Regions from separate parts of the Microbacterium sp. KHB019 genome, predicted to be linked through region 2. Evidence: predicted binding sites of a transcription regulator. Region 2 holds the regulator's gene; the other holds the start of a gene.
What was found. Region 2 encodes HspR, which represses chaperone genes until heat shock. Its sites were predicted from a motif close to AAGTTGAGTCNNNNNGACTCAACTT; they were not measured.

Region 1: KHB019_RS13660 (ATP-dependent Clp protease ATP-binding subunit) is a predicted target of HspR. The motif match lies at 4,953-4,977, and genes of this name have one in related genera.

Annotation. Positions count from the first base shown of each region.
Region 1 is NZ_JBBDHF010000004.1:96,442-105,722, forward strand. Features, by position in the region: gene phnC (phosphonate ABC transporter ATP-binding protein) at 1-618, opposite strand, end outside; gene KHB019_RS13650 (PhnD/SsuA/transferrin family substrate-binding protein) at 660-1,607, opposite strand; gene KHB019_RS13655 (LysR substrate-binding domain-containing protein) at 1,756-2,364, shown strand; gene KHB019_RS13660 (ATP-dependent Clp protease ATP-binding subunit) at 2,379-4,913, opposite strand; gene KHB019_RS13665 (glutamine amidotransferase-related protein) at 5,028-5,741, shown strand; gene KHB019_RS13670 (glutaminase) at 5,802-6,260, opposite strand; gene purU (formyltetrahydrofolate deformylase) at 6,335-7,198, shown strand; gene KHB019_RS13680 (amino acid ABC transporter ATP-binding protein) at 7,208-7,936, opposite strand; gene KHB019_RS13685 (amino acid ABC transporter substrate-binding protein/permease) at 7,933-9,281, opposite strand, start outside.
Region 2 is NZ_JBBDHF010000002.1:914,493-923,773, forward strand. Features, by position in the region: gene KHB019_RS10880 (alpha/beta hydrolase) at 1-110, opposite strand, end outside; gene KHB019_RS10885 (TetR family transcriptional regulator C-terminal domain-containing protein) at 178-864, shown strand; gene KHB019_RS10890 (ATP-dependent endonuclease) at 874-1,446, shown strand; gene KHB019_RS10895 (DUF3817 domain-containing protein) at 1,493-1,954, shown strand; gene dnaK (molecular chaperone DnaK) at 2,105-3,973, shown strand; gene KHB019_RS10905 (nucleotide exchange factor GrpE) at 3,976-4,632, shown strand; gene KHB019_RS10910 (DnaJ C-terminal domain-containing protein) at 4,645-5,631, shown strand; gene KHB019_RS10915 (heat shock protein transcriptional repressor HspR) at 5,634-6,059, shown strand; gene KHB019_RS10920 (cytochrome P450) at 6,086-7,405, opposite strand; gene KHB019_RS10925 (GntR family transcriptional regulator) at 7,545-8,210, shown strand; gene KHB019_RS10930 (tripartite tricarboxylate transporter substrate binding protein) at 8,408-9,281, shown strand, end outside.

The sequences.
Region 1 (9,281 bases), on a different contig from region 2:
TGTGAGCGAGCGCTCGGCGGCGATCTCGCGGATCAGCGCCATCACCTGGCTGCTCGACTCGGGGTCGAGAGACGCGACCGGCTCGTCGGCGAGCAGGATCTCTGGATCCTGCATGAGCGCACGGGCGATCGCGACGCGCTGCTGCTGCCCACCCGAGAGCTGGTCGGCCCGCTGGTACGCGAACTCGAGCAGGCCGACGCGGTCGAGATGACCGAGGGCCTTCTCACGCTGGGCGCGGGGATAGGTGAAGATGCCGACGCGCGGGCCACGCAGCGTCGACAGGCCACCGGTGAGCACGTTCTCGAGCACCGTGAGTGCTCCGACGAGCTCGAACTGCTGGAAGATGAACCCGATGCGGCCGCGCAGTGCACGGAGGTCGCGCCCTCGCAACGAGGCGACGGATTCGCCGAGCGAGACGACTGCACCCTCTGTGGGAACTTCAAGTCCGTTCACATGACGCAGGAGCGTCGACTTGCCCGAGCCCGAGAGCCCGAGCAGCACGACGATCTCGCCGGGTTCGACGGACAACGACACCCCCGAGAGAGCCGGGGCCTTGGCTCCGGGGTACGTCTTGCCCAGATCAGTGATCCGGACGGCGGGGGTGTCGCTGTTCGTCATGTGCATTGCTCCTGGCTGCGTCTACGTGGTCGGAGTCAGGGTCAGGCCTGGCAGGCCTCGACCTCGTCGGCGATCTCTGTGCACAGGGTGCGGATCAGGTCGTAGTACGCGTCGTCGACCTTGCCGAAGCCGAACCAGCCGTCGGTGAGGAACTCGTTGAGCTCGATTCCGGCGTCGGTCAGGTCCGACTGCGTGCTGTCGGCGAGGGCAGCGGTGAGCTGGTCCTTGACGTCCTGCGGCAGAGCGGCCTGCATCACGATCGGCGCTGCGGGAACCTGCACGCGCGTGACTTCTTCGAGCTCGCCCGACTCGATCAGCGGGTCGGCGTCGATGTCCTGCGCGAACCCGACCTGGCAGTCGGTGCCCTGGGCGACCTTCTTGGCGTTGAGGTCGTGCTCCTCGCCGAACAGGCGGTTGTCGTCGGAGACGGTGACACCGGCCTCGAGCAGGCCGCCCATCGGAACGGCGAAGCCCGAGGTGGAGGTCGGGTTGACGAAGCAGACCGGCTGGTCGGCGAAGTCCTCGAGGGACGTCACGTCGGTCGCTGCCGGGTTCTTGACGGCGACGGAGAAGTAGCCGGGCTCGGCGCCCTCCTGGGTGATCTGCGCACCGATCGGCTCGATGTCGGCGCCGGCGTTCTGCGACTGGAAGTACGTGAAGGCCGAGATCTGCGCGATGTCGATCTGGTCGGCGGCGAGGCCCTGCACGACGGCGGTGTAGTCCGTTGCTTGGAAGAACTCGACGTTCTTGCCGGTGATCTCGGCGATCCAGTCGGCGATCGGCTGAGCGTCCTGGTCGGCGCCCTCGTGGTCGGGGAGGACGGCGAAGACGAGCGTGTCGGAGTCGCCGGAGGCGAAGGTGCCCTCACCGGCATCGGCGGTGCCGCCGTCGGTCGAGGAGTCGGCAGTGTCCGCGGCACACGCCGTGAGACCGAAGGCGAGGGTGAGACCAGCGGCGATCGCGAGACCGCGCTTGAGGGTGGACTGCATGGGGGAACCTTTCGAAGGTGCGGGTGCAGGGTGAATTGTTCGGCAGAGCAGCCGACGTGACGAGCTAAAGCCCGCCCAGCGACGTGCGCGGAGCGAGATCCTGACCGCACCGTGAACTCGACATGAACAGCCGAGTACCCTGAAACGCATGGCATCGCCCTCGTCCCAGCCCCGCGCCTTTCGGTTAGGGGCCGTCCCCGGAGCGACCCCCGGCAAGTGGATCGACACGTGGAAGCAGCGGATGCCCCGGGTGCCGCTCGAACTCGTGCCGATCGAGGTGGCTACCCAGCGCGCCGCTCTCGAGGATCTGGATGCCGCGCTCGTTCGCCGCCCGATCGACGACCCCGACGAGCTGCACGTGATCCCGCTGTACGAAGAAGTGCCCGTGGTCGTGGCATCCGCTGAATCGCATCTCATGGCGGCGGACGAGCTGACAGCCGAGGACCTCGCCGGCGAGGTGCTGATCACGCCGCTCGACGACGTGCTCGGCCCGCTCGGCCTGCCGACCATCGCGCCGAACTTCCCGGCCCTGGCGACCACGGAGGATGCCGTCGCGACGGCGGCGACGGGGGTAGGCATCGTGGTCGTGCCGATGTCGCTGGCGCGCCTGCATCAGCGGAAGGATGCCGGTTACCGGCCGCTCCTGGACGCGCCGACGTCCTCCGTCGCGCTCGCCTGGCTGCGAGATCGCACGACGGAGGACGTCGAGACCTTCATCGGGATCGTCCGCGGTCGCACCGCGAACTCCTCCCGTTAGGGGCGGCCGCCAGATCAGCCGACCAGCACCGGCACCCCGACACGGAGACCGTCGCCCGCGGCATCCACCCGCACGGCGCCGCCGTCGGTGAGCTCACCGGATACCAGCAGGTCGGCGATGCGGTCGTCGACCTCGCGCTGGATGAGCCGGCGCAGCGGCCGGGCGCCGTACTCCGGCTCGTAGCCGTGCTCGCCGAGCCAGTCGACCGCGGCATCCGTCACCTCGACCGACACGGAACGCGATGCGAGCCGCGCCGTCGTCGCACCGAGCATGAGCCGCACGATGCGACCCAGTTCGTCACGCGACAGCTTCTGGAACAGCACGATCTCGTCGATGCGGTTCAGGAACTCCGGACGCATGGCCTCGCGGAGCTTGCCCATGACGCGAGCGCGCAGGTCGGCGGCGGACGCGAACCCGTTGGCCGAGGCATCCTGCGACGAGACGAATCCGAGCGCACCTGAACGCGAGGCGAGGAACTCCGAGCCGATGTTCGAGGTCATCACGATCACCGTGTTGCGGAAGTCGACCGTGCGGCCCTGACCGTCGGTCAGGCGCCCGTCGTCGAGCACCTGCAGAAGCAGGTTGAACACGTCGGGGTGCGCTTTCTCGATCTCGTCGAACAGCACGATCGAGTACGGGTTTCGCCGCACACGCTCGGTCAACTGGCCCGCCTCGTCGTAACCCACGTATCCCGGAGGGGCGCCGACGAGGCGCGACACGGTGTGCCGCTCGCCGAACTCGCTCATGTCGAAGCGGATCACGGCGTTCTCGTCGTCGAAAAGGCGGTCGGCGAGCGACTTCGCGAGCTCGGTCTTGCCGACACCGGTCGGGCCGAGGAACAGGAACGATCCGACAGGGCGACGGGCGTCGCCCATGCCGGTGCGGCTGCGGCGAACGGCGCGAGCGACCGCGGTGACGGCGGCGTCCTGCCCGATCACACGGGCGTGCAGCTCGGTCTCGAGGTCGGCGAGACGCTCGCGCTCGCCTTCCGTCAGACGGCTGGCGGGGATGCCGGTGGCACGAGCGATCACTTCGGCGATCTCTCGCTCATCGACGACGGCGTCGGCCTCGTCGGTGCGGCCGGATGCCGAGTCGATCCGAACCTGCGTGGCAGTGATCTCGTCGCGCAGATGCGAAGCCTCCTCGTACTTCTCCGCGGAGACGGCGGCGTTCTTGCGCGCTTCGAGATCAGCGAGCTCGGTGAGAAGCGCGGACGTGTCGACGGGCAGGCCGAGCTTCAGCCGCAGTCGGGCTCCGGCCTGGTCGATGAGGTCGATCGCCTTGTCGGGCAGCACGCGGTCGGGCAGGTATCGGGCGCTCATGCTCACGGCTGCGCGAAGAGCGGCATCCGTGTACGTCACGGCGTGGTGCTGTTCATACGCATCCTTCAAGCCCTCGAGAATCAGGACGGCATCCGTGATGGACGGCTCATCGATCTTCACGGGCTGGAAGCGGCGCTCCAGCGCCGGGTCCTTCTCGATCTGGCGGTATTCCTTGAGCGTTGTCGCGCCGACCATGTGCAGGTCGCCGCGGGCGAGCCGGGGCTTCAGGATGTTTCCGGCATCCATCGCACCGTCGCCGGCACCGCCAGCGCCCACGACCGTGTGCACCTCGTCGATGAAGACGATGACCTCGTCCTTGCGGGCGGCGATCTCGTCCATCGTCTTGGTCAGACGCTCCTCGAAATCTCCGCGATAGCGCGTGCCGGCGAGCATGCCCGGCAGATCGAGGGTGATCACGCGGCGGCCGGCCAGCTGCGCTGGGACAGCACCGTCGACGATCGCCTGGGCGATACCGTCGATGATCGCGGTCTTGCCGACGCCGGCCTCGCCGATCAGCACGGGGTTGTTCTTCGTCCGGCGGCTGAGGATCTCGATGGTCTGCTCGATCTCGTCGCTGCGGCCGATCACCGGGTCGAGCTCGCCGGCACCGGCGCGGGCGGTGAGGTCGATGCCGTACTTGTCGAGCATGGGCGAGTCGGATGCTGTGGACTCTCCCTCTGTATCCGAACCATCGACCGGGGCCGACACGTGCTCGCGCGCGCCCTGAGTGAGCGCCTCGGCGGTCACGCCGGCGCGCGCGAGGACCTGCCCGGCCGGCACGTCCTGGCCGAGCACGAGCGCGAAGAACAGGTGCTCGGGGTCGATGTAAGTCGCGCCGGAGGAACGGGCGACCTGGTACGCGTGGAACAGCGCTCGGCTCGCGCTCGACGTGATGGTCGCGGCGTCGACGGCCGTCGCCTCGCCGGGCAGCGGGAGGCGCGACTCGACGGCCTCGATGATCTGTGCCGGGTCGACGCCGATGTTCTCGATCGCGCGCACCACGGTGTCGTCCTCGACGATCATGCGCAGCACGTGCAGAGCGTCGAGCTCGGTCTGGCCGCGCTCGAGGGCGAATCGACCTGCGCGCTGCAGAATGCGCTGTGTGCGCGCGGTCAGGAAGCGACTGAGATCGATGGATCGGGCCTGTCGGGACTGCTCGCCCGCAAGGTATCGGGCGAGAAAGTCGTCGAAAGAGCCGGCGCCGGTGTCGCTGAAGTCGTTGGGCACGTTTCCTCCTGAAAGTTGAGCGGACTTCGCTCAGGTATGAAGTTGAGTGTACGGCACTCAAGTTCAACGCGGGCCGACGGCGAGTATTCCCGGGGCGGCGAATAGAATCTTGAGGTGGCCTCGATCCTGTATGTATGCGTGAGGCCGGAGCAGGGCGCGGCGGATGCCGAACACGAGTCCTTCCGGCGCGCTCTCGGCGCACCCGCGCTCGACCGGTGGGATCTGCTGGACCAGCCCCTGGATCCATCGGTCGCGGATCGCTATGACGGCGTCGTCGTCGGCGGGTCGCCGTTCAACGTCGTCGCCGAAGAGCGCAGCGACCTGCAGCGACGCGTCGAGAACGACCTAGAACGTCTGGCTCAGGATGCCGTCGCCGAGCACCTCGCCGGAATGTTCACGTGCTACAGCATCGGGGTCGTCACGCGGATGCTGGGCGGCACCGTCGGCACGGCGGTACCGGAGTCCACCCGCGCCACGAGCATCCGCATCACAGCGGCCGCAGCCGATGACCCGCTGTTCGGGGCCTCCGCACCGGAGATGTCGGTGCTGACAGCGCACAAGGAGGGCTCGATCGAGCCGCCGCCAGGAGCCGTGCTGCTCGCGACGAACGACGACTGCCCTGTGCAGGCGTATCGAGTCGGCGGTCGGCTCTACGCGACGCAGTTCCACCCCGAAGTCACGCCGCAGGACTTCGTCGGCCGCATGGCCTACTACCGGACCACGGGGTACTTCGACCCGCACGAGTACGACCTGACGGCCGAGCGCGTCTTGGCGTCGTCTCCCACGGGCACGGACCTGCTGCGGCGGTTCGCGGGGCTGGTGGGCTGAGCGGCTTCGACTCGTCGCTGCGCTCCTCGCTCGGCTCGTTTCGTCTCGCCTGCGGCTCGCTCAACGACCAGCAAGCAACTCCAGCTGCTCCCGCAGATACTCCTCCAGCGGCCGCCACGACGCCCCCGACCAGCGCACCGACACGACGCCGTCGCGCATCGCGAGCGGACCGGACGCGCCGCCGGCATCCACAGCATCCACGTCGATGACCGACCAGCCGACGTGTGCTACCTCGCCCTCGCGGAAGCCCCCGCGCAGCGCCATCTGGCGCCTCGCCGCACGCTCGCGCGCCGATTCGGCCGTGTACCCGCGGCGTCCTGGATCGGCCGCTCGCAGCACCTCCCCCGTCGCCAGCACTCGGTCGTCCGTGAGCAGCAGCACGCCCACGTGCCACGCCTCACCGATGCGCAGGATCCGGTCGCCTCTCCAGCGCGAGGAGCGCTCTTCGCCGAGCCCCTCCTTCGGGATCCCGGCCAGCACGGTGCGCGCATCGGCGAGCAGTCGGGCTGCGGAAGTCATCCCATCAGGTTACCGATTCGTCACCTCAGGCGCGGACGCGGCAGAATCGATGCACACCCCTGCAAGGAGCATCCATGTCTCAGACCGATACCGCACGTCTGCTCATCGCCTGCGATGACCAGCCCGGGATCGTCGCCGCCGTCGCGAACGTCCTCGCCCAGCACGGCGCGAACATCATCTCGCTCGATCAGCATTCGACGGATGCCGAGGGCGGGCGCTTCTTCCAGCGGACCGTGATCCACCTTCCGGGGCTCGCCGCCGCGCGTCCGGCGCTGGAGGCGTCGATCGACGAGGTGGCCGAGAGGTTCGGCATGGAGTGGTCGCTGCACGACACCTCGCGCCGCAAACGCGTGGCGATCTTCGTGTCCAAGTACGACCACTGCCTGATGGAGCTGCTGTGGCGCCAGCAGCGAGGGCAGCTCGACGTCGACATCACGATGGTGGTCTCGAACCACCCCGACCTCGCCGAGTCGGTGCGTTCGTTCGGCGTGCCGTTCGTGCACATCCCGCGCGGCACCGGCGACGACGCGAAGGAGGCGATGGAGGCCCGCCAGCTCGAGCTGCTGCAGGGCAACGTCGACCTCGTCGTGCTCGCGCGGTACATGCAGATCCTCACCGACGACTTCATCGGCAGGATCGGGGCGCCGGTGATCAACATCCACCACTCGTTCCTGCCGGCGTTCATCGGCGCGAACCCGTACGCGCGCGCCAAGGAGCGCGGCGTGAAGCTCATCGGCGCAACGGCGCACTACGCCACGGCAGACCTCGACGAGGGCCCGATCATCGAGCAGGACGTCACGCGCGTCACGCACTCCGAGTCGGCCGCCGAGCTGCAGAGCCGCGGCGCGGACGTCGAGCGCCTGGTGCTCGCGCGAGCCGTGCAGTGGCACGCGGAGGACCGCGTGATCGTGCACGGCCGCTCGACCGTCATCCTGTAGGCGCGGGCGTTACAGGACCTTCGCGAGGAAGTCCTTCAGGCGGTCGCTCTTCGGAGCCCCGAACAGGTCGGCAGGCACAGCCTCTTCGACGACGACGCCGCCGTCCATGAACACGGTGCGGTCGGAGACCTCGCGCGCGAAGCCCATCTCGTGGGTCACGAGCACCATGGTCATCCCGCCCTCAGCCAGGTCGCGGATGACCTGCAGCACCTCGCCGACCATCTCCGGGTCGAGGGCGCTGGTGGCCTCGTCGAAGAGCATGATCTCGGGGTCCATGGCGAGCGCGCGCGCGATGGCGACGCGCTGCTTCTGACCACCCGAGAGGGATGCCGGCTTGGCATCGACCTTGTCGGACAGGCCGACGCGCTCCAGCAGAGCCAGTGCGCGCTCACGCGCCTCGGTCTTGGACATGCGGCCGAGCTCGATCGGGGCGAGGGTGATGTTCTCGAGCACGGTCATGTGCGGGAACAGGTTGAAGTGCTGGAACACCATGCCGATGCGCTGACGCACCTCGTCGAGCTTGACGCTCTTATCGGTGAGGTCGACGCCGTCGATGATCACCTGGCCGGAGGTCGGCTCCTCGAGCTTGTTCAGGCAGCGCAGCAGCGTGGACTTGCCCGAGCCCGACGGTCCGATGACGGCGACGACCTCGCCGTCGGCGACGGTCAGGTCGATCCCCTGGAGGACCTCGTTGCTCCCGAACGACTTGTGCAGGTCGCGGACGTCGATCTTGCTCATGCGTTGAACTTCCTCTCCAGGCCGTTCGCGAGCAGCGTCAGCAGCGTGATCACGACGAAGTAGATGATGGCGACGATGGTCAGCACCTGGGCCGACAGGTAGGTAGAGGCGATGATCTGCCTCGACTGGAACGTGAGCTCAGCGAGGCCGATGACGCTGATGAGCGACGTGTCCTTGAGGGTGATGATGCCCTGGTTCACGAACGACGGGATCATGATGCGGAACGCCTGCGGCAGGACGACCTTCTGCATCGTCTTCCAGTGGCCGAGGCCCAGCGAGCGCGAGGCTTCGTTCTGCCCTGGGTCGACGGCCTGGATGCCACCGCGGATGATCTCGGTCATGTAGGCGCCGGTGTTCAGCGACAGCGTGATGGCACCGGCGACGAACGGGTTGAACGTGATCCCGGGGAACAGCTGCGGGATCGCGAAGAAGACGAAGAACGCCTGCACGAGGATCGGTGTACCGCGGAACACGTACACGTAGGCGGTGGCGAGCCAACGGAACGGCAGGAACTTCGACAGGCGCCCGAACCCGAACACGATGCCGAGGATGAATGCGGCGACGATCGCGATGATTGTGGAGAGGATCGTCAGCCACAGGCCCTCCATGAGGGCGGGCCAGTACTTCACGGCGACCGAGATGATGTCGGTGGGCTGCGTCGACTCCTCGCCGCCGCTGAGGTATCGGTCGACGATCTCGTCGTACTCGCCGGACTCGGTGACGTTGGCGAGACCGGTGTTGAACATCTCGAGCAGTTCGGCGTTCATGCCCTTGTTGACCGCGAAGCCGTACTCACCGCCGAGCTCCGGTTCGCCGACGAGGCGGAAGCCGGACCCCTGCTGGATGCCGTAGGCGAGCACCGGGAAGTCCTCGAAGTAGCCGACGGCCTGACCGGCCTTGACGGCATCCACCATGTCGGTGGTATCGGTGTACGGGGTGACGCGGAAGCCGTACTCGTCCTTGTTGTCCTCGGCGAAGGTCTGGCCCTGCGTGCCGGTCTTGACGGCGACGGTCTGGCCATCGAGGTCGTCGAGGGACTGGATGTCGCTGGCGTCGAGGACGCCGAGCTGGATGCCGCTGGTGAAATACGGGTCGCTGAAATCGAAGACCTTCTTGCGCTCGTCGGTGATCGACATACCGGCCATGACTGCGTCGACCTGGTTCGACTGCAGCGCCTGCACGGCGGCGTCGAACCCGAGTTGGCGGATCTCGACCTCGAAGCCCTGGTCCTCGGCGATCGCGCGGAGCAGATCCATGTCGATGCCGACGAGGTCGCCGTTGGCGTCGGTGAACTCGAACGGCGCGAACGTCGTGTCAGTGCCGATGACGTAGGTCTCGCCGCTGT
Region 2 (9,281 bases):
CGCGGATGCGTCGAGAAGAACAGGGGAACGGCGAGACGACCGCCGATGGCGGCGGATGCTGCGGCGGCGAGGCGGATGCCGCCGACCGCGAGCTTGGTCGTTGTCGACACGAGTTGCTCCTATCTATACGAACGATCGTGCATAGACTATATGAACGATCGTTCGTAGACTAGGGACATGTCGGCATCCATCACCGCGGAGGCAGTGCCAGGGCTCGACGGCCGTCGTGCTCGGGGGGACGCGTCGCGGCGTTCCGTGCTGACGTACGCGACGGACCTCGTCTCGGTCGAAGGGCTCGACGGACTGAGCATCGGGCGGCTCGCCGAGGCATCGGGCCACAGCAAGAGCAGCATCGCCGGCCTGTTCCAGAACAAGGCAGGACTCCAGCTCGCGACGGTCGACGCCGGGCGCGCGGTGTTCATGGCCGTCGTCGTGGAACCGGCGCGAGAGCATCCGCGTGGGCTGCCGCGTCTCGTCGCTCTGATGGACCACCTGATCGAGTACTCCCGCACTCGCGTGTTCGCGGGGGGCTGCTTCTTCGCCGCTGTCAGCGCCGACGTCGATTCGAAGCCGGGTCCGGTCCGCGACGCCGTGCGCGTGGCCATGTCGGATTGGTACGGATACGTCGAAGCTCAGGTGCGCCATGCAGTCGACGCCGGCGAGCTCGACCTCGACGCGGAGGGCATCGAGGTGCTCGCGTTCGAGCTGCCCGCGCTGTACGAGCAGTCGAACGCACGGTCGCTGCTCTACGGCGACGAGCGCCCCTACGCCATCGCGGCAATGGCCATGCGCGACCGGCTGCTCAGGGCCGGGGCGGATGCAGCGGCGCTCGCGCTTCTCGAGGGTCCACGTACCGGACGCTAGGGTCGACCCATGGTTTCCGGCCGTGTGGCGCCGCGGGCTGTCGTGCTGTTCGAGGGCAGAAGCGACAGCCTCGCGTTCCGGGCCCTCGCGCGCCGCCGTTCCGCGCCGGTGGACGATCTCGAGCTGATCGAACTCGGCGGAATCACCAACCTGCGCCGGCAACTGCTGGCCCTGCAGGACGGAGGAGTAGCGCGCGTATTCGGCCTCTACGATGCGGCAGAGGGGCGCTACGTGAGCGGGGTGCTGCGTGGCGCCGGAATGATCGGAGACGGCGTGGAGGATCTCCGCTCGGTCGGATTCTTCGGGTGCGAGCGTGATCTCGAGGACGAGGTGATCCGGGCCGCGGGGCCGGACATGGTCCTCGAGACGCTCGCGGCGCGCGACGAGCTCACGCGCTTCCGCGTTTTCCAGGGCCAGCCGGCGCAGCGCGAACGTCGTATCGAGCACCAGCTGCACCGCTTCGCCGGCACCGCCGCAGGGCGCAAGGCCCGATTCGCGGCCGACGTGATCGACCTGGTTCCTCTCGAGCGGATGCCGCGTCCGCTCACCGAACTCCTGGATGCCGTCGCGCGGTGGCGGTGACGGCGGCATCACGTACCGTGGAGGTACACCCCGAACAAGGAGCGCGATGTTCCGCACCCCTGCGCGTCTGTACCGCGCCCTCGCGATCGCCGAGGCGATCACCTGGACCATCCTGATCGCCGCTCTCATCGCCAGAGCCCTGGGAGCCCCGGGGATCGTGGTGACCATCGGCGGCGGCATCCACGGATTCGTCTTCCTCGCCTACGGCGCCACGGCGATCCTCGTCGCTTTCAACCAGCGCTGGGTGATCGGCGTCGGCATGCTCGCGGTCGTCAGCGCGGTCGTCCCCTATGCGACCATCCCGATGGAGATCTGGCTGCACCGCACCGACCGCCTAGCCGGCGAGTGGCGCCTCGAGGAAAGCGATCATCCGCAGGACCGCGCCTGGTACGACCGGGTGATGCGCTGGTTCCTCCGCCGACCATGGGTTCTCGTGGCGCTCATCGCCGTGGCCGTGGTCGCACTTTACGTGATGCTCCTGATCGTCGGTCCGCCCGGCGGGAAATGAGCGCTGGAGCCCTCGCGTTCAAAGTTGAGCCAATTCATATCAAGTTCATTTGACAGCCGAACGTGCCTCGGAGTACGGTTGAGCCATCGCGACTCAGGTTTCTGATTCGCCCTCACTCTTCACTCGTACTTCAACCAGAAGGAGAATCACATGGCACGTGCTGTTGGAATCGACCTCGGAACGACGAACTCCGTCGTCAGCGTCCTCGAGGGTGGCGAGCCGAAGGTCATCGCCAACGCCGAGGGCTTCCGCACGACCCCGTCCGTGGTCGCCTACACCAAGGACGGCGAGGTGCTCGTCGGCGAGACCGCCAAGCGCCAGGCCGTCACCAACGTCGACCGCACCGTCGCATCCGTCAAGCGCCACATGGGCACAGACTGGAGCTTCGACGTCGACGGCAAGAAGTGGACGCCGCAGGAGATCTCCGCGCGCATCCTCCAGAAGCTCAAGCGCGACGCCGAGTCCTACCTCGGCGACACAGTGACGGACGCCGTCATCACCGTTCCCGCGTACTTCAACGACGCCGAGCGCCAGGCCACCAAGGAGGCCGGTGAGGTCGCTGGACTGAACGTCCTGCGCATCATCAACGAGCCGACCGCCGCCGCCCTGGCGTACGGCCTGGACCGCGGCAAGGAGGACGAGCTCATCCTCGTCTTCGACCTCGGTGGCGGAACCTTCGACGTCTCGCTGCTCGAAGTGGGCAAGGACGACGACTTCTCGACCATCCAGGTGCGCGCCACCGCCGGTGACAACCGCCTCGGCGGTGACGATTGGGACCAGCGCCTGGTCGATCACCTCATCAAGCAGTTCAAGGAGACCAGCGGCGTCGACGTGTCGGGCGACAAGATCGCCCTGCAGCGTCTGAAGGAGGCTGCCGAGCAGGCGAAGAAGGAACTCTCCTCCTCGACCAGCACCTCGATCAACCTGCCGTACCTGTCGCTGACCGAGTCCGGCCCCGTCTCGCTCTCCGAGACGATCACCCGAGCGAAGTTCGAGGACCTGACCAAGGACCTCCTCGACCGCACGAAGAAGCCGTTCGAGGACGTCATCCGCGAGGCGAACGTCAAGGTCTCCGACATCGATCACATCGTGCTCGTCGGTGGCTCGACCCGTATGCCCGCCGTCGCCGATCTCGTCAAGCGCGAGACCGGCAAGGACGCCAACAAGGGTGTCAACCCCGATGAGGTCGTCGCCGTCGGCGCCGCACTTCAGGCCGGTGTCCTCAAGGGCGAGCGCAAGGACGTCCTGCTCATCGACGTCACCCCGCTGAGCCTCGGCATCGAGACCAAGGGCGGCCGCATGACGAAGCTCATCGACCGCAACACCGCGATCCCGACCAAGCGCAGCGAGACCTTCACCACGGCAGACGACAACCAGCCGTCCGTCGCGATCCAGGTCTTCCAGGGCGAGCGCGAGTTCACCCGCGACAACAAGCCGCTCGGCACCTTCGAGCTCACCGGCATCGCTCCGGCTCCCCGCGGCCTGCCGCAGATCGAGGTCACGTTCGACATCGACGCGAACGGCATCGTGCACGTGTCCGCCAAGGACAAGGGCACAGGCAAGGAGCAGTCGATGACCATCACCGGCGGCTCGTCGCTGTCGAAGGATGACATCGAGCGCATGGTCCGCGAGGCCGAGGAGAACGCCGCCGAGGACAAGAAGCGCGCCGAGGCTCTCGAGCAGCGCAATCAGGCCGAGACGCTCTCGTACTCGATCGAGAAGCTGATCAAGGAGAACGAGGACAAGCTCCCCACCGAGGTCAAGGACGAGGTTCAGGCCGACGTCGACGCTCTGAAGACGGCTCTGGCCGGCGATGACGACGACGCCGTCAAGACCGCGCTCGACAAGCTGAATCAGTCGCAGAGCAAGCTCGGCGAGGCCATCTACGCTCAGTCGCAGGCGGACGCCGCGGCCGGAGCATCGGCCGGCTCCGCTGAGGGTGAGGCCCCGGCAGACGAGGCATCCGAAGAGGATGTCGTCGACGCCGAGGTCATCGACGACGAGGACGAGAAGAAGTAACCATGACGGACAAGAACTTCGAAGAAGTTCCTGAGGACGAGGGGTCGGATGCTGCGGCATCCGGCCCCGCGCCGCAGGAGAACGCCGATTCCGCCGAGGCCAAGGCCGCGGAGGGATCCGATGAGTCGCCGGCCGACGGAGCGGACTCGCTCCCTGATCCTGCCGAAGGGTTCACGGTCGACGACATCCTGAACGCAGCGCAGACCGACGACGCCGCCGCGGGAGACGCCGCGATCGCCGACGCCGAGTCGGCGCTGCTGAACGACCTCAAGCGCCTGCAGGCGGAGTACGCCAACTACCGCCGCCGCACCGAGGAGCAGCGTCACATCGAGATCGCGCGCGCCAAGGGCGAGGCGGCCAAGGGCCTGCTCCCCGTGCTCGACGATCTCGATCGCGCCACGCAGCACGGTGATCTCGTCGAGGGCACGCCGTTCTTCGTGATCGGCGAGAAGGTGCGAGCGGTCGTGGAGCGCCTGGGCGTCGTCTCGTACGGCGAGGCGGGCGAGGAGTTCGATCCGCAGCACCACGAGGCGATCTTCCAGCAGCCGACGCCCGGCGCCGAGAAGTCGACGATCCTCGAGGTCGTCGAGGTCGGATATCGCCTCGGCGATGTCGAGCTTCGTCCTGCGAAGGTCGTCGTCGCCGTTCCTGCGGAATAGGCCGGGTGATTCATGGCCAGCCAGGATTGGTTCGACAAGGACTTCTACAAGACGCTCGGCGTCACCAAGGACGTCAGTGACGCGGATCTGAAGAAGACGTACCGCAAGCTGGCTCGCAAGTATCACCCCGACTCCAACCAGGGGGATGCCAAGGCCGAGGCGACGTTCAAGGAGATCAGCGAGGCGTACTCGGTGCTCTCCGACCCGGAGCAGCGCAAGGAGTACGACGAGATCCGGGCCATGGGCTCCGGCGCGCGTTTCACTGCCGGCGGCTCGGGGGCGGGCGGCTTCGAGGACGTCTTCAGCCGATTCGGTCAGGGCGGCCGCGGCCAGCAGAGCGCCGACTTCGAGGACATCTTCGCGATGTTCAACCAGGGGCAGGGCGGCAGCTTCGGCTCCGGACGCTTCGGGCAGACGACCGGCGGGTTCCGCGGGTTCGGCGGTCCGCAGAAGGGTGCGGATGTCACGGCTCGAACGACCCTGGATTTCGTCACCGCCGTGCAGGGTGAGACCATCACCCTGCAGGGCGAGGACGGCAAGCCGTTCAAGGTGAAGATCCCCGCCGGCGTCGCCGACGGTCAGAAGATCCGCCTGCGTGGCCGGGGTCGCCCGTCGCCGGACGGCGGCGAGAGGGGTGACATCGTCGTGTCGATCACCGTGCGTCCGCATCCGGTGTTCACCCGCGATGGGCTCAATCTCCGCCTGACGGTGCCGGTCACCTTCACCGAGGCGACCCTGGGCGCCACGATCGAGGTGCCGACCCTGAGCGGTGATGTCGTCAAGCTCCGCGTCGCGCCGGGAACGCCGTCCGGGCGCGTCCTGCGCGTCAAGGGTCGAGGCGTCACCAGTTCGAAGGGAACAGGCGACCTGCTCGCCGAGCTCCAGGTCGCGGTGCCGACTCATCTCGATGATGCCTCGCGCGAGGCGCTTCAGCGGTTCCAGGAGCTGGAGCCGAAGGAGAACCCGCGCGCCGACATGATGGCGAAGGCGCGGGCCTGACCATGGTTGAGGACGAGGACGCTCCGGTCTTCGCGATCGCCGTCGCGGCCGAGCTCGCCGGCATGCATCCGCAGACGCTCCGGCAGTACGACCGGATCGGACTCGTCGTCCCGGGCCGCACACGCGGCGGATCCCGTCGGTACTCGGCTCGCAACATCGAGCAGCTCCGCGAAGTGGCACGGCTCTCCGGCGACGGCATGAGCCTGCCGGCGATCGCGCGGCTGCTCGATCTCGAAGACGAGGTGCGGATGCTGCGCCGCAGAGTCCTCGACCTCGAGGGCGCGCTGCGCGCCGAGCGGCAGAACCGCCCAGGCGTCCGCGTCTTCGCCGCCGGCGCGACCGGCGTCGTCCCTGTTACCGGTGGCCGTCGCATCCGCCGTTCGACAGAAGTGGTGCTCTGGCGACCGGTGCGCGGCGATGAGGGCTAGCCACTCGATCGGCACCCGAGCCGAGGTCAGTGGAACGGGCAGCGGGACGGTGCTCCCGATGCGCGGACGATCCCGCCGGATGCCGGTTTGGTGGGGAGGCGCCGCCGGTTCACGCCGAGTCCGGTCGGCAGGATCCTGACGCGCGGATCGCTCAGCGCCGCGATCGCGGTCGCGAGACCGGCGATGGCGAGTTTCTCCCCAGGGCAGCGGTGGCCGGTTGCCACCCCCGCACCGCCGTGCGGGATGAACTCCTCGATAGCCTCGTAGTCCTCGACGCCGATGAACCGGTCGGGGTTGAACTCTGCGTGCCGGTGCCAGGAGTGCGCATCGGTGTTCGTGCCGAGGATGTCGAGTACGACTCGGCCGCCGGCGGGAACGCTCACGCCATCGAGTTCCACGTCTGTGAGGGCCCAGCCGGGCAGCATCGGCACGAACGGCGCCGTGCGTCGGATCTCCTGCGCGAAGGCCGTGGCGAGCGGCCCGCCGACCAGGCTGCCGCGCTCGGAGGTCTCGTCGGCGATGCGCGAACGCCACGACGGGTGCTCGTGCAACGCCTTGGCGGCGAAGGCCACGAAGCGCGCGACGGCGATCATCGGCCGCAGGCTGTTCTGCAGCTCGACACCGGCGAGGCGGGCGGGCAGCACTTGACCGTGCTCGTCGAGGTGCGCCGCCCATGCGCGAAGCGCCGTGCCCTCCGGCGCCGTCAGGGAGCCGATCCGCACGGCCTCTATCAGCCGTTGCGCGTGACGATCCGACCAGGCTCGGTTGACGAGCGCGAGAAGAAGGGCCGGCGAGTAGGGTGCTCCGAACCCGTCCACGATCTGGGCGAGTCTCGCCGCCCAGCGTGTCTGTGCGCCAGGGGTCCCCGGCAGACCTGCCCACCTCATGACGGATCGTCCGAACGCGCCGACCGCGGCATCGTACGCGGAGCGGTTGCCTCCACCGACCCACGCGTCGAGTTCGATCCGCCACTCGCGTTCGAGCAGCGGCGAGAGACGTGCGACCTGAGCGTCCTCGTAGGCGACGTCGACGAAGGTGGCCTTGCGGTGACGATGCTCTGCGCCGTCGAGACTGTGCACGGAGCGGTGGCCGAAGAGCGTCTCCTGCACGATCGCGGGCATCGCGCCGTGCCGAGCGATGCGGGTGCTGTCGTAGAACAGCTCGACTCCGGCGGCTCCGCGCACGAACACCGCCTGGCTGCCGAGGAGCCGCATGGGCGCTGATCGTGCGCCTTCGCGCACCCGTCGCCAGATGCGGTCGCCGAAGCCGTAGCCACGCGTCAGGAGGGAGGGGGCGTCGTCGTGGAGCGCATTCTTCACGGTGATGGGAATGGTTCGAGATCGCATGTCGCCACCCTGCCAGGAGCGGTCGTCGGGGCCGAGGGGGAGGCGCGTCGGACGCGTTTGTGCTAACGGAGCGATGAGCCCGCGATTCTCCATGATCGAAGGGGTGTGTATTCTGTTGACAGTCGACGGGAGGTCACAGATGACGCAGACGGTGCAGCGCGGCGAGTCGCTCGGCGCCCAGATCGCGCGCGTGCTGCGGCACCGGATCGTCCGCGGCGAACTGGCCCCGGGGTCGCGCATCACGGAGGAGGCGCTCGCCGAGGAGTTCTCCGTCAGTCGGGGCCCGGTCAGGGACGCCCTCACCCAGCTCAGTTTCGAGAAGCTCGTCGAGGTGCAGCGACCTCGCGGGGTGTACATCGTCGGCCTCACCGTCGACGACGTCGATCAGCTCTACAGCCTCCGCGGAGCGCTGGAACAGCTCGCCCTCTCTCGCGCGATGCGGGTCGAGGACCCGGCCAGATGGACGGCGATGGCAGCGGCCGTTGGCCGCATGGGCGCGGCGGCGGATGCCGGTGACCACGCCGCTTTCGTCGCCGCTGACCTCGAGTTCCATTCGCAGATCTACGCCCTCGCCGACCACCCGAGACTGGAGGGAGCGTGGAATCAGTACCTCCCGACCTTCTCCGCGCTGCTCGAGGTCACGATCAATCACGATGAGGATCTGCACGAGTCCGCGGGCGACCACGTGAAGCTGATGGATGTCATGCGCGGCGGTGCTGAGGACGTCGCCGCCGACGTCCTCGTCGCGCATCTCGACGGTGCCCGCGATCGGATGCTGAGCGAGCTCGAGCAGCGCCGGGCCTGAGCTCGGCCGGCTCCGGCGCATGCTCCGGCTCTGGCTCCGATCGAGGTCGGGCGAGGGTCGAGCGCGGCGGCGGCGTGCGCACGCGTCGGCGCTTGAATGTCGCAGTGTTGACTGTTAACAGTGAACACTGCTACGCTGACGGCGTCGTTCAGGTCCCCTGCCTGCACCACACCACCTGCACTCAAAGAGGAGCGAAGATGACCACCAAGCGCATGACCCGTGTGCTGACCGCCGCTGCGGTCTTCACGACCGCAGCACTCGTGATGTCCGGATGCACGAAGGTCGACGAGACCGGCGCGTCCGAGTCGTCCTTCCCCGAGAAGGACATCCGCCTGATCATCCAGGCCAACCCGGGCGGAGGCTCCGACCTGTCGTCCCGCGCGCTCGCCACCGAGCTCGAGGGCATCCTCGACGTCAGCGTCATCCCCGAGAACATGCCCGGCGCCGCCGGCGCGCTGGCGATGGAGTACGTCGCCGAGCAGGACCCCGACGGCTACGTCATCGGATTCGGCCCCGTCGAGATCGCGATGCTCAACACGACGCAGGGAGCGAACGTCCTCCCCGAGAACTACGACCTGCTCGGGCAGATCATGCTTGCTCCCGGTGTCATCACCGTCTCCGCGGCCAGTGACATCAAGACCCTCGAAGACCTCGTCGCGAAGTCGAAGTCCGCGCCGATCACCGTCGCCAACTCCGGCGCCGGTTCGATCTGGGAAGCCGCGAGCATCGCCCTCGGAGCGGAGACCGGCGGAGAGGTGACTCCCGTTCCTTACGACGGCGGAGCACCGGCCGTCGCCGCCGCAGCATCCGGCGAGACCGTCGCCGCCGTCTCCGGACTCGGCGAGGCGCTCTCGCAGGGCACGGCTGTCCGCATCCTCGCGGTCATGAACGACGAGCGTCACCCCGATGCCCCCGACGTACCCACCGTCGAGGAGGCCATCGGCGAGGATGTCGTCTTCGGCGGCTGGGGCGGCATCTACGCGCCCGCCGGGCTGCCGGACGACGTCCACGCGACGCTCGAGGCTGCGATCAAGGAAGCCGTCGAATCCGACACCTACACGAAGTTCCAGG